2 regions of the Marmoricola sp. OAE513 genome follow, and region 2 is predicted to be linked to the other one. Evidence: riboswitches for the same ligand, from Rfam matches in the RefSeq annotation. Region 2 holds a riboswitch; the other holds the start of a gene.
The links. A riboswitch is a leader RNA that binds a small molecule or an ion and turns the genes downstream of it on or off. The one in region 2 is predicted to bind cyclic di-AMP.
Positions count from the first base shown of each region.

Region 1: it holds a riboswitch for cyclic di-AMP, as region 2 does, so the genes downstream of both, ABIE44_RS17570 (C40 family peptidase) here and ABIE44_RS05340 (C40 family peptidase) in region 2, are expected to answer to the same signal.

Region 1 is NZ_JBEPOC010000001.1:3,512,117-3,515,870, reverse strand. Features, by position in the region: gene ABIE44_RS17570 (C40 family peptidase) at 1-886, opposite strand, end outside; cyclic di-AMP (ydaO/yuaA leader) riboswitch at 931-1,114, opposite strand; gene ABIE44_RS17565 (hypothetical protein) at 1,273-1,479, opposite strand; gene ABIE44_RS17560 (hypothetical protein) at 1,562-1,819, opposite strand; gene ABIE44_RS17555 (DEDD exonuclease domain-containing protein) at 1,910-3,694, shown strand; gene ABIE44_RS17550 (Lrp/AsnC family transcriptional regulator) at 3,711-3,754, shown strand, end outside.
Region 2 is NZ_JBEPOC010000001.1:1,040,495-1,044,248, forward strand. Features, by position in the region: gene ABIE44_RS05325 (flavin-containing monooxygenase) at 1-467, shown strand, start outside; gene ABIE44_RS05330 (bile acid:sodium symporter family protein) at 464-1,405, shown strand; gene ABIE44_RS05335 (SDR family oxidoreductase) at 1,402-2,361, shown strand; gene ABIE44_RS05340 (C40 family peptidase) at 2,343-2,918, opposite strand; cyclic di-AMP (ydaO/yuaA leader) riboswitch at 2,922-3,096, opposite strand; tRNA gene ABIE44_RS05345 (tRNA-Leu) at 3,256-3,329, opposite strand; gene def (peptide deformylase) at 3,343-3,754, opposite strand, start outside.

The DNA of each region.
Region 1 (3,754 bases), 2.5 Mb from region 2:
CGATCAGTCCGTTGCCCAGGTACATGCCGACGTGGCTCACCGGGCTGTAGTAGAAGACCAGGTCGCCGGGCTGGAGGTCGCCCTCGGAGACTCGCAGACCGGAGCCGGTCTGGGCCCGCGAGGAGTGCGGCAGGCCGACGCCGGCCGAGCCCCAGGCGCGCATCGTGAGGCCGGAGCAGTCGAACGAGCTCGGACCGGCTGCGCCGTAGACGTACCGCTTGCCGACCTGGGCGAGCGCGTACCGGAGGGCCACCGCGGCCTTGCCCGAACCGTCGAACGTCGGGATCGAGCCCGAGTAGTCACCACCGAGGAGCTTGGCGCGCGCCTGCGCCTCGAGGTCGTCGAGCAGGTCCTGGGCCTTCGCGGCCTTCTTGTCGATCTGCTTCTTCTCGGCACCCATCTGCTTCTGCAGCGCCTTGAGGCGGGTCGCCTCGGCCTGGACGGCCTTCTTGCGCAGCTTCAGCCGGTCGAGCTGGGTGCTGTAGTCCTCGATCACCTGGCCGCGCTGGCTGTTGTACGCCGAGACCGCGTTCAGGTTGTCGAGGAAAGCGTCGGGGTTGTTCGACAGCACCAGCTGCGAGGTCGTCGAGAGGGCGTTGCCCTGGAACTGCTCGACCACCAGCGCGGCGACCTGCTCGCGCATGGAGTCGACCTTGACCTGCTGGCGGCGGAGGTCGGAGTTGAGCGCGGTCAGCTTGGTCTGGGTGCGGGCGACCTTGACCTTCGCGTCGTTGTACCGCTCGGAGGCGGCCTCGGCCTGGCGGTCGAGCTTCTCGACCTGCTTCTTGACCGTCTTGAGGTCCGGTTTGGCGCTCGCGGACTCAGAACCCGTGACGCCGACGGCGACCACGAGGAGTGCAGCGAGCAGGGCGATCAGGGTCGCCACGACAGTGGCGGTGCGTTTCCGGCCGTGAAGCACGAGCGGACGGTCTCCTCTTTGTCGAACGCTTACCAGGTGAGCTGACGGATTCGGGCGCAAAGATCGCCCTACCAGCGCGCGGACAACAGGTCACCCCACGGTCGTTGCACCGGATTCACCCCATGAAGATGTGGTTCCCCGGCTCCGGTTCACGCTCTCCGAGAAGCGCGACGACGGATTCAGCGCGGCCCCTGAACCACCTGGTCAGTGGCTCGTGCAGGGACCTGAGCCATAGACGATAAACGAACGGTAACGACGTGCCAAACCTGGGCCCCATGTCGCCGTGTGTTTCGGAACACGTCCGCCACTCCTGCCCCAGGGGTCACTTCCGGCGCAGAGGAAACGGCCAGCCCCTACGCCGACTCGATGTGCCGACCGTCCACCGGCGTGACCATCCGCAAGGGTGGGATCAGCCCGGAGTCGGCGAGCACCGACAGCGCCTGCTGCTCGTCGGCGTCGAAGCTGAGCTCGGGGGGCGGCCCCAGCAGGACCGTCACGACGCAGTCGTGGCACGACAGGCCACGGACCAGGCAGGTGTCGCAGTCGACGTGCACGCTCATCGGTTCTCTCCTTCTCGTTCCGCGTTCTGCGGTCGAGAAGAAGACTCGCACCGACCTCCGACACATCCGGAGGAGGCGGGTCTCAGGCCCCGGGCGTTCCCGTCGGGTCAGCGTCGTTGCGGTCGACCAGCTCGATCGCGTCGTCACGGCCGCACCAGCGGCAGGTCACCGACTCCACCGACTCCTCGCGCAGCTCGGTCTGCTCGACGTCGTGGTCCCCGGCGAGGTCGAAGTGCCAGAACTCCGTCGTACGGCGGGTGCGGGTGAGGTCGAAACGGGTGAGGTTGCCGCAACCGCCGCAACGCCAGCGCTGGGTGGGTCCGGGAAGGGCGATGCTCACGGGTGACTCCTCGTTGGTGTGGTGGAACCGGGCGAGTCTAGTGCGCGCGTCGGACCCGTTTGTGTCGGCGGTCTTTCCTACGGTCGTCCCATGACCGCAGCGCACCTCGACCCCGCGTCGTCGCGGTGGGCTGCACAGATGAGCTTCGACGAGCTCGGGCGTCCCCTGCGCGACCTGACCTTCTGCGTCGTCGACCTCGAGACCACCGGCGCAGCCGTCTCCCAGGGCGCGATGATCACCGAGATCGGCGCGGTGAAGGTGCGCGGTGGCGAGATCCTCGGTGAGTTCCAGACCCTGGTGAACCCGCACTCCGCGATCCCTCCGTTCATCGCCGTGCTCACCGGGATCACCAACTCGATGGTGGCCTCGGCTCCCCCGATCGACTCGGCGCTGCCGGCCTTCCTGGAGTTCGCCCGCGGCTGCGTCCTCGTCGCGCACAACGCCCCGTTCGACGTCGGCTTCCTCAAGCACAACGCCGAGACGCTGGGGTACGCGTGGCCGAAGTTCGAGGTGCTCGACACCGCCCGGCTGGCGCGCCGGGTGGTCACCCGCGACGACGCCCCGAACTGCAAGCTCAGCTCGCTGGCCGTCGCGTTCGGTGCCACCACGACGCCCAACCACCGGGCCCTCTCGGACGCCCGGGCGACCGTGGACGTGCTGCACGGGCTCTTCGAACGGCTCGGCAGTCTCGGTGTCTACACGATCGAGGAGCTGCAGACCTTCACCTCGCGGGTGACCTCGGCGCAGCGGCGCAAGCGGCACCTGGCCGAGGACCTTCCGCACGCACCCGGGGTCTACCTCTTCCGCGACGACCGCGACCGGGTGCTGTACGTCGGCACGTCCCGCGACCTGCGCACCCGGGTGCGCTCGTACTTCACGGCCTCGGAGACCCGCTCGCGGATGGGCGAGATGGTCGGCATCGCGACCCGCGTCGAGGGCATCGAGTGCGCGACGCCGCTGGAGGCCGAGGTCCGCGAGCTACGGCTGATCGCGCAGCACAAGCCGCGCTACAACCGCAAGAGCCGGTTCCCCGAGAAAGTGCACTGGCTCAAGCTGACCAACGAGGTGTGGCCCCGGCTGTCCCTGGTGCGCCAGGTGCTCGACGACGACGCCGACTACTTCGGTCCGTTCAGCTCGCGCAAGCGCGCCGAGAAGTCGCTCGCCGCCCTGCACGAGACCTTCCCCGTCCGGCAGTGCAGCGGCCGGCTGCCCGCTACCCCGTCGAGATCGGCCTGCGTGCTCGCCGAGATGGGTCGGTGCCTGGCCCCGTGCGACGGCAGCACCGACCTGGACACCTACGCCGAGATGGTCGCCGAGCTCCGCGACAACCTGTTGCACCGCGCCGACGAGGTGGTCGAGGCGATCTCGCACCGGATGGACGCCCTCAGCGCGGGCGAACGGTTCGAGGACGCCGGCGTCCACCGCGACCGGCTCTCGGCGTTCCTGCGCGCCGCGTCCCGCACCCAGCGTCTGCGCGCCCTGACGCGCTGTGCCGAGGTGGTAGCGGCCCGTCGCGAGGACAGCGGCCTCTGGGCCGTGCACGTCATCCGCCACGGTCGGCTGGCCGGCGCCGGGGTGATCCCGGTCGACGCCCATGCCGGGGAGTATGTGGAGCAGCTGCGCCTCTCCTCCGAGACGGTGGGCCGGGGCCTCGGTCCCACGCCGGCGGCCACCGCCGAGGAGACGGAGAAGGCGCTGCGCTGGTTGGAGAGTCCCGGTGTCCGGCTGGTGCGGGTCGACGGCGAGTGGTCGTGCCCGGTCCGCGGCGCCGGCAAGCACCTCGCGCTGCACGACGCCGTCGAGGAGTCCCGTCAGGGGCTCGCCCCGTTCGACGAGCGCAGGTCGATGCCGACCTTCCACCAGCCGGCGCGGTGAGGAGTAGGTTGCAGCCATGATCACCGCCATCGTCTTCGTGAAGGCAGACGTCAACCGCAT
Region 2 (3,754 bases):
TGCGTCCGGACATCGACCGGTTCGACGGGGACGAGGTCGTCTTCGCCGACGGCTCCCGGACGGCGTACGACCTGGTCGTGCTGGCGACCGGCTACGCGCTGCACTACCCGTTCGTGGACGCGGGCCTGCTCGGTTGGAGCGGCCCGGGCTCGGGCAGTGCTCCGGACCTCTACCTCAACGTCTTTGCTCGTGGCGCCGACGCACGCGGTCTCTTCGTGCTCGGCATGATCGAGGCCTCGGGGATCGGCTGGCAGGGCCGCTACGAGCAGGCCGACCTGGTCGCGGGCTATCTGGCCGCACAGACGGCGGGTTCGGACGTCACGGCGTTCGAGAAGCGCATCGACGACGCGCACCCGGACCTGTCCGGCGGCTACAAGTACCTGGGCCTCGAGCGGATGGCGTACTACGTCAACAAGGACGCCTACCGGAACGCGGTACGCCGTGAGGCCGAGGAGTTCGGGCCGTGATCGCCCAGGTACTCAGCCTCGCGACCGACGTCGACGACATCCGGATCGCGTTCAACGAGAGCTCGCTGACGGTCCTCAAGATCGTCATCGGCACGATCCTGTTCGGCATCGCGCTCGACACCAAGGTCTCCGACTTCACCGCCGCGCTGCGCCGCCCGTGGGTGATCACGATCGGCGTGCTCGCCCAGTTCATCGCGCTGCCGGCGCTGACGTTCCTGCTCACACTGCTGCTCGACGTCCGCGGTTCGGTCGCGCTCGGAATGATCCTGGTTGCCTGCTGTCCGCCGGGCAACGTCTCGAACGTGCTCACCCACCGCGCCGGCGGTGACGTCGCGCTGTCGGTCTCGATGACCGCGGTGAGCAACCTGCTGGCGATCTTCCTGATGCCGCTGAACATGGCGTTCTGGGGCGGGCTGCACCCGACCGGCGAGAAGCTGCTCGAGGACATCGACCTGTCGGCCGTCGACATGCTCGTCGAGGTCGGCCTGGTCATCGGGGTGCCGTTCGTCCTCGGCATCTCGATCGCCCGGCTCTGGCCGGCCGTCGCGGAGCGCGCCCACAAGGTCGTCGGGCCGGTCTCGTTCCTCGCCCTGGGCGTCGTCATCGTCCTCGGCGTCACCAAGAACTGGGACCTGTTCCTCGACTACATCAGCATCGTCCTGCTGGCGGTCTTCCTGCACGACGCGCTCGCGCTCGCGCTGGGTTGGTGCATCGGCAGGGCCACCCGGCTGCCCGACCGCAGCGTGAAGGCGATGACCTTCGAGGTCGGCATCCGCAACGCGGGCCTCGGCCTGCTGCTGGTGTTCTCCTACTTCGACGGCCTCGGCGGGATGGCGCTCGTCGCCGCCTGGTGGGGAATCTGGGACATCGTCGCCGGACTGGCCCTCGCCCAGTGGTGGTCCTCCCGCTCGTCTGAGAAGAAAGCAGTCACCGCATGAAGATCCTGGTCACCGGCGGCAGCGGCTTCCTCGGCAGTGCCGTCGTACGACGCCTCAGCGCCGCCGGCCACGACGCCGTGGTTGCGGACCTGCGAGAGCCGGAGACCCTCCCCGACGGTGTGACCTTCGCGCGCTTCGACGTCACCGACGCCGACCTCGTCGGCGCGGTGATCGGGGCCGTGCAGCCCGAGGTCGTCGTGCACCTGGCCTCGATCGTCACACCCGGCAAGAAGTCGAACCGCGAGCTCGAGTACGCCGTCGACGTCGACGGCACCCGCAACGTCCTGGACGCGTGCTTGGCGCACGGCGTACGCCGGATCGTCGTGTCCTCCAGCGGAGCGGCGTACGGGTACCACGCGGACAACCCCGCCTGGTTGACCGAGATCGACCAGGTGCGCGGCAACGAGGAGTTCGCCTACTCCCACCACAAGCGGTTGGTGGAGGAGATGCTTGCCGAGCTGCGAACGAGCACCCCGGCGCTCGAGCAGGTCGTGCTGCGGATCGGCACGATCCTCGGCGAGTCCGTCGACAACCAGATCACGGCACTGTTCGACTGGCCGTTCCTGCTCAAGGTCGGCGGCGCCGATTCTCCGTTCGTCTTCATCTGGGACACCGACGTCGCCGCCATCATCGAGCGCGGCGCGACCGGTCCGGCGGACGCGGTCGTCGGGGTCACCAACGTCGCCGGCGACGGCACCCTCACGATGGACGACATCGCGCAACGGCTCGGCAAGCGGGCCGTGTCGGTGCCGACGATCGCCCTGCAGGGTGTGCTCGGCGTGCTGAAGCCGCTGGGGCTGTCGGCGTACGGGCCGGAACAGACGAGGTTCCTGCAGTTCCGACCCGTGCTCGCCAACGACCGGCTGCGCACCACCTTCGGGTACGTGCCGAGCAAGACCTCCTCAGAGGCCTTCGACGCCTGGCTGGCAGCGCGCGCTCAGCGCACCCGGCCGTAGTAGACCGAGCGGGTCCAGATGCGCTCCTTGCGGACCCGGGTGCCCGAGTACGGCGCGTGCCAGATCTGGTTCTTCCCGGCGTAGATCGCGACGTGGTAGATCCCGCCACCGTCGTGGAAGAACACCAGGTCCCCGGCGCGGCGGTCCTTGGCGCGCAGGTGCTTCACCCGGCCGTACTGGGCAGCCGAGGAGTGCGGAAGCTTCTTGCCGAGCCGCTTGAAGGTCCACATCGTCAGACCCGAGCAGTCGAAGCGACGCGGGCCGGCGGCACCGTAGGAGTAGCTCGACCCCTTGCGGGTCGCGGCCACGCGGACGGCCTTGCGACCGAACGCCTTGGCGCGCTTCAGCCTCTGAGCCTTCTTCTGGGCCCTGATCTGTGCCGCGGTGGGAGCCGGAGCAGCCGCCGGGGCAGCGGGAGCCTGGGTGGTCGGGGTGCCCGACACCGAGGCGAGGTCAGCCTGCGCCGGCGCCGGAGCGACCAGGACAGCAAGGGCAACGAAAGGCGCGCAGAGGAGTCCGAGCGCGCGCAGATGAGTACGACCAGTCGTCGTGGACATGTGAAACCTGTGCGGTCACGCTTACGAGGGTTGACCTGTCGGATTCGGGCTACCGTTGCCCGGCCACTCGTGTGGCTTCACCCCAAGTCCCACCGGACAGCTCGTGTGGACACTGCGTGAGACGTCGTGCTGGTTCCTCCGCGCCCGTCATCCCCACTCGCTTTCGCGTCGTGTTGTCCGGCTCATGACGGGCCTCAGCGTGAGCAACGGACAGCACCCCAAGAACTTGGGGGCGCATCCAGTGAATCGGCATCGAGGACCGGTTCCTGACCAGTTACGCGGGAAATGTGAGTCAGCGCACGTGGTTGAGGAAGATCACACACGCGGTCGAGCACGGTGCCCCGGGTGGGGGTCGAACCCACACTGAACGGTTTTTAAGACCGCTTCCTCTGCCGGTTGGGATACCGGGGCCAGGAGGAACCGATCATAAGTAGGTCTTGCGCGGGTGCAGCGCGTGCGCGCCCGCCACCCGGTCGAGGAACAGCAGCCCCTCGCAGTGGTCGATCTCGTGCTGCAGCGCCCGGGCCTCGAAGGCCTCGGCCTCGATGATGACCTCGGCGCCGGTGCCCGGCTCCTGCCCCCGGACGACGAGCCGGGAGGCGCGCTTCACGTCACCGGTCAGGTCGGGCACGCTCATGCAGCCCTCGCGCGCCTTCTCGTTGCGGGTCGCGCTGACGATCTCCGCGTTGCAGAGCACGAACGTGCCGTGGTGGCCGCGGGTCTTGGGGTGCTCGGAGACGTCCACGCAGAACACCTTCGCACTCACCCCGACCTGAGGCGCGGCCAGGCCGACGCACCCGGGCGAGACCCGCATGGTGGCGATCAGGTCCGCCGCG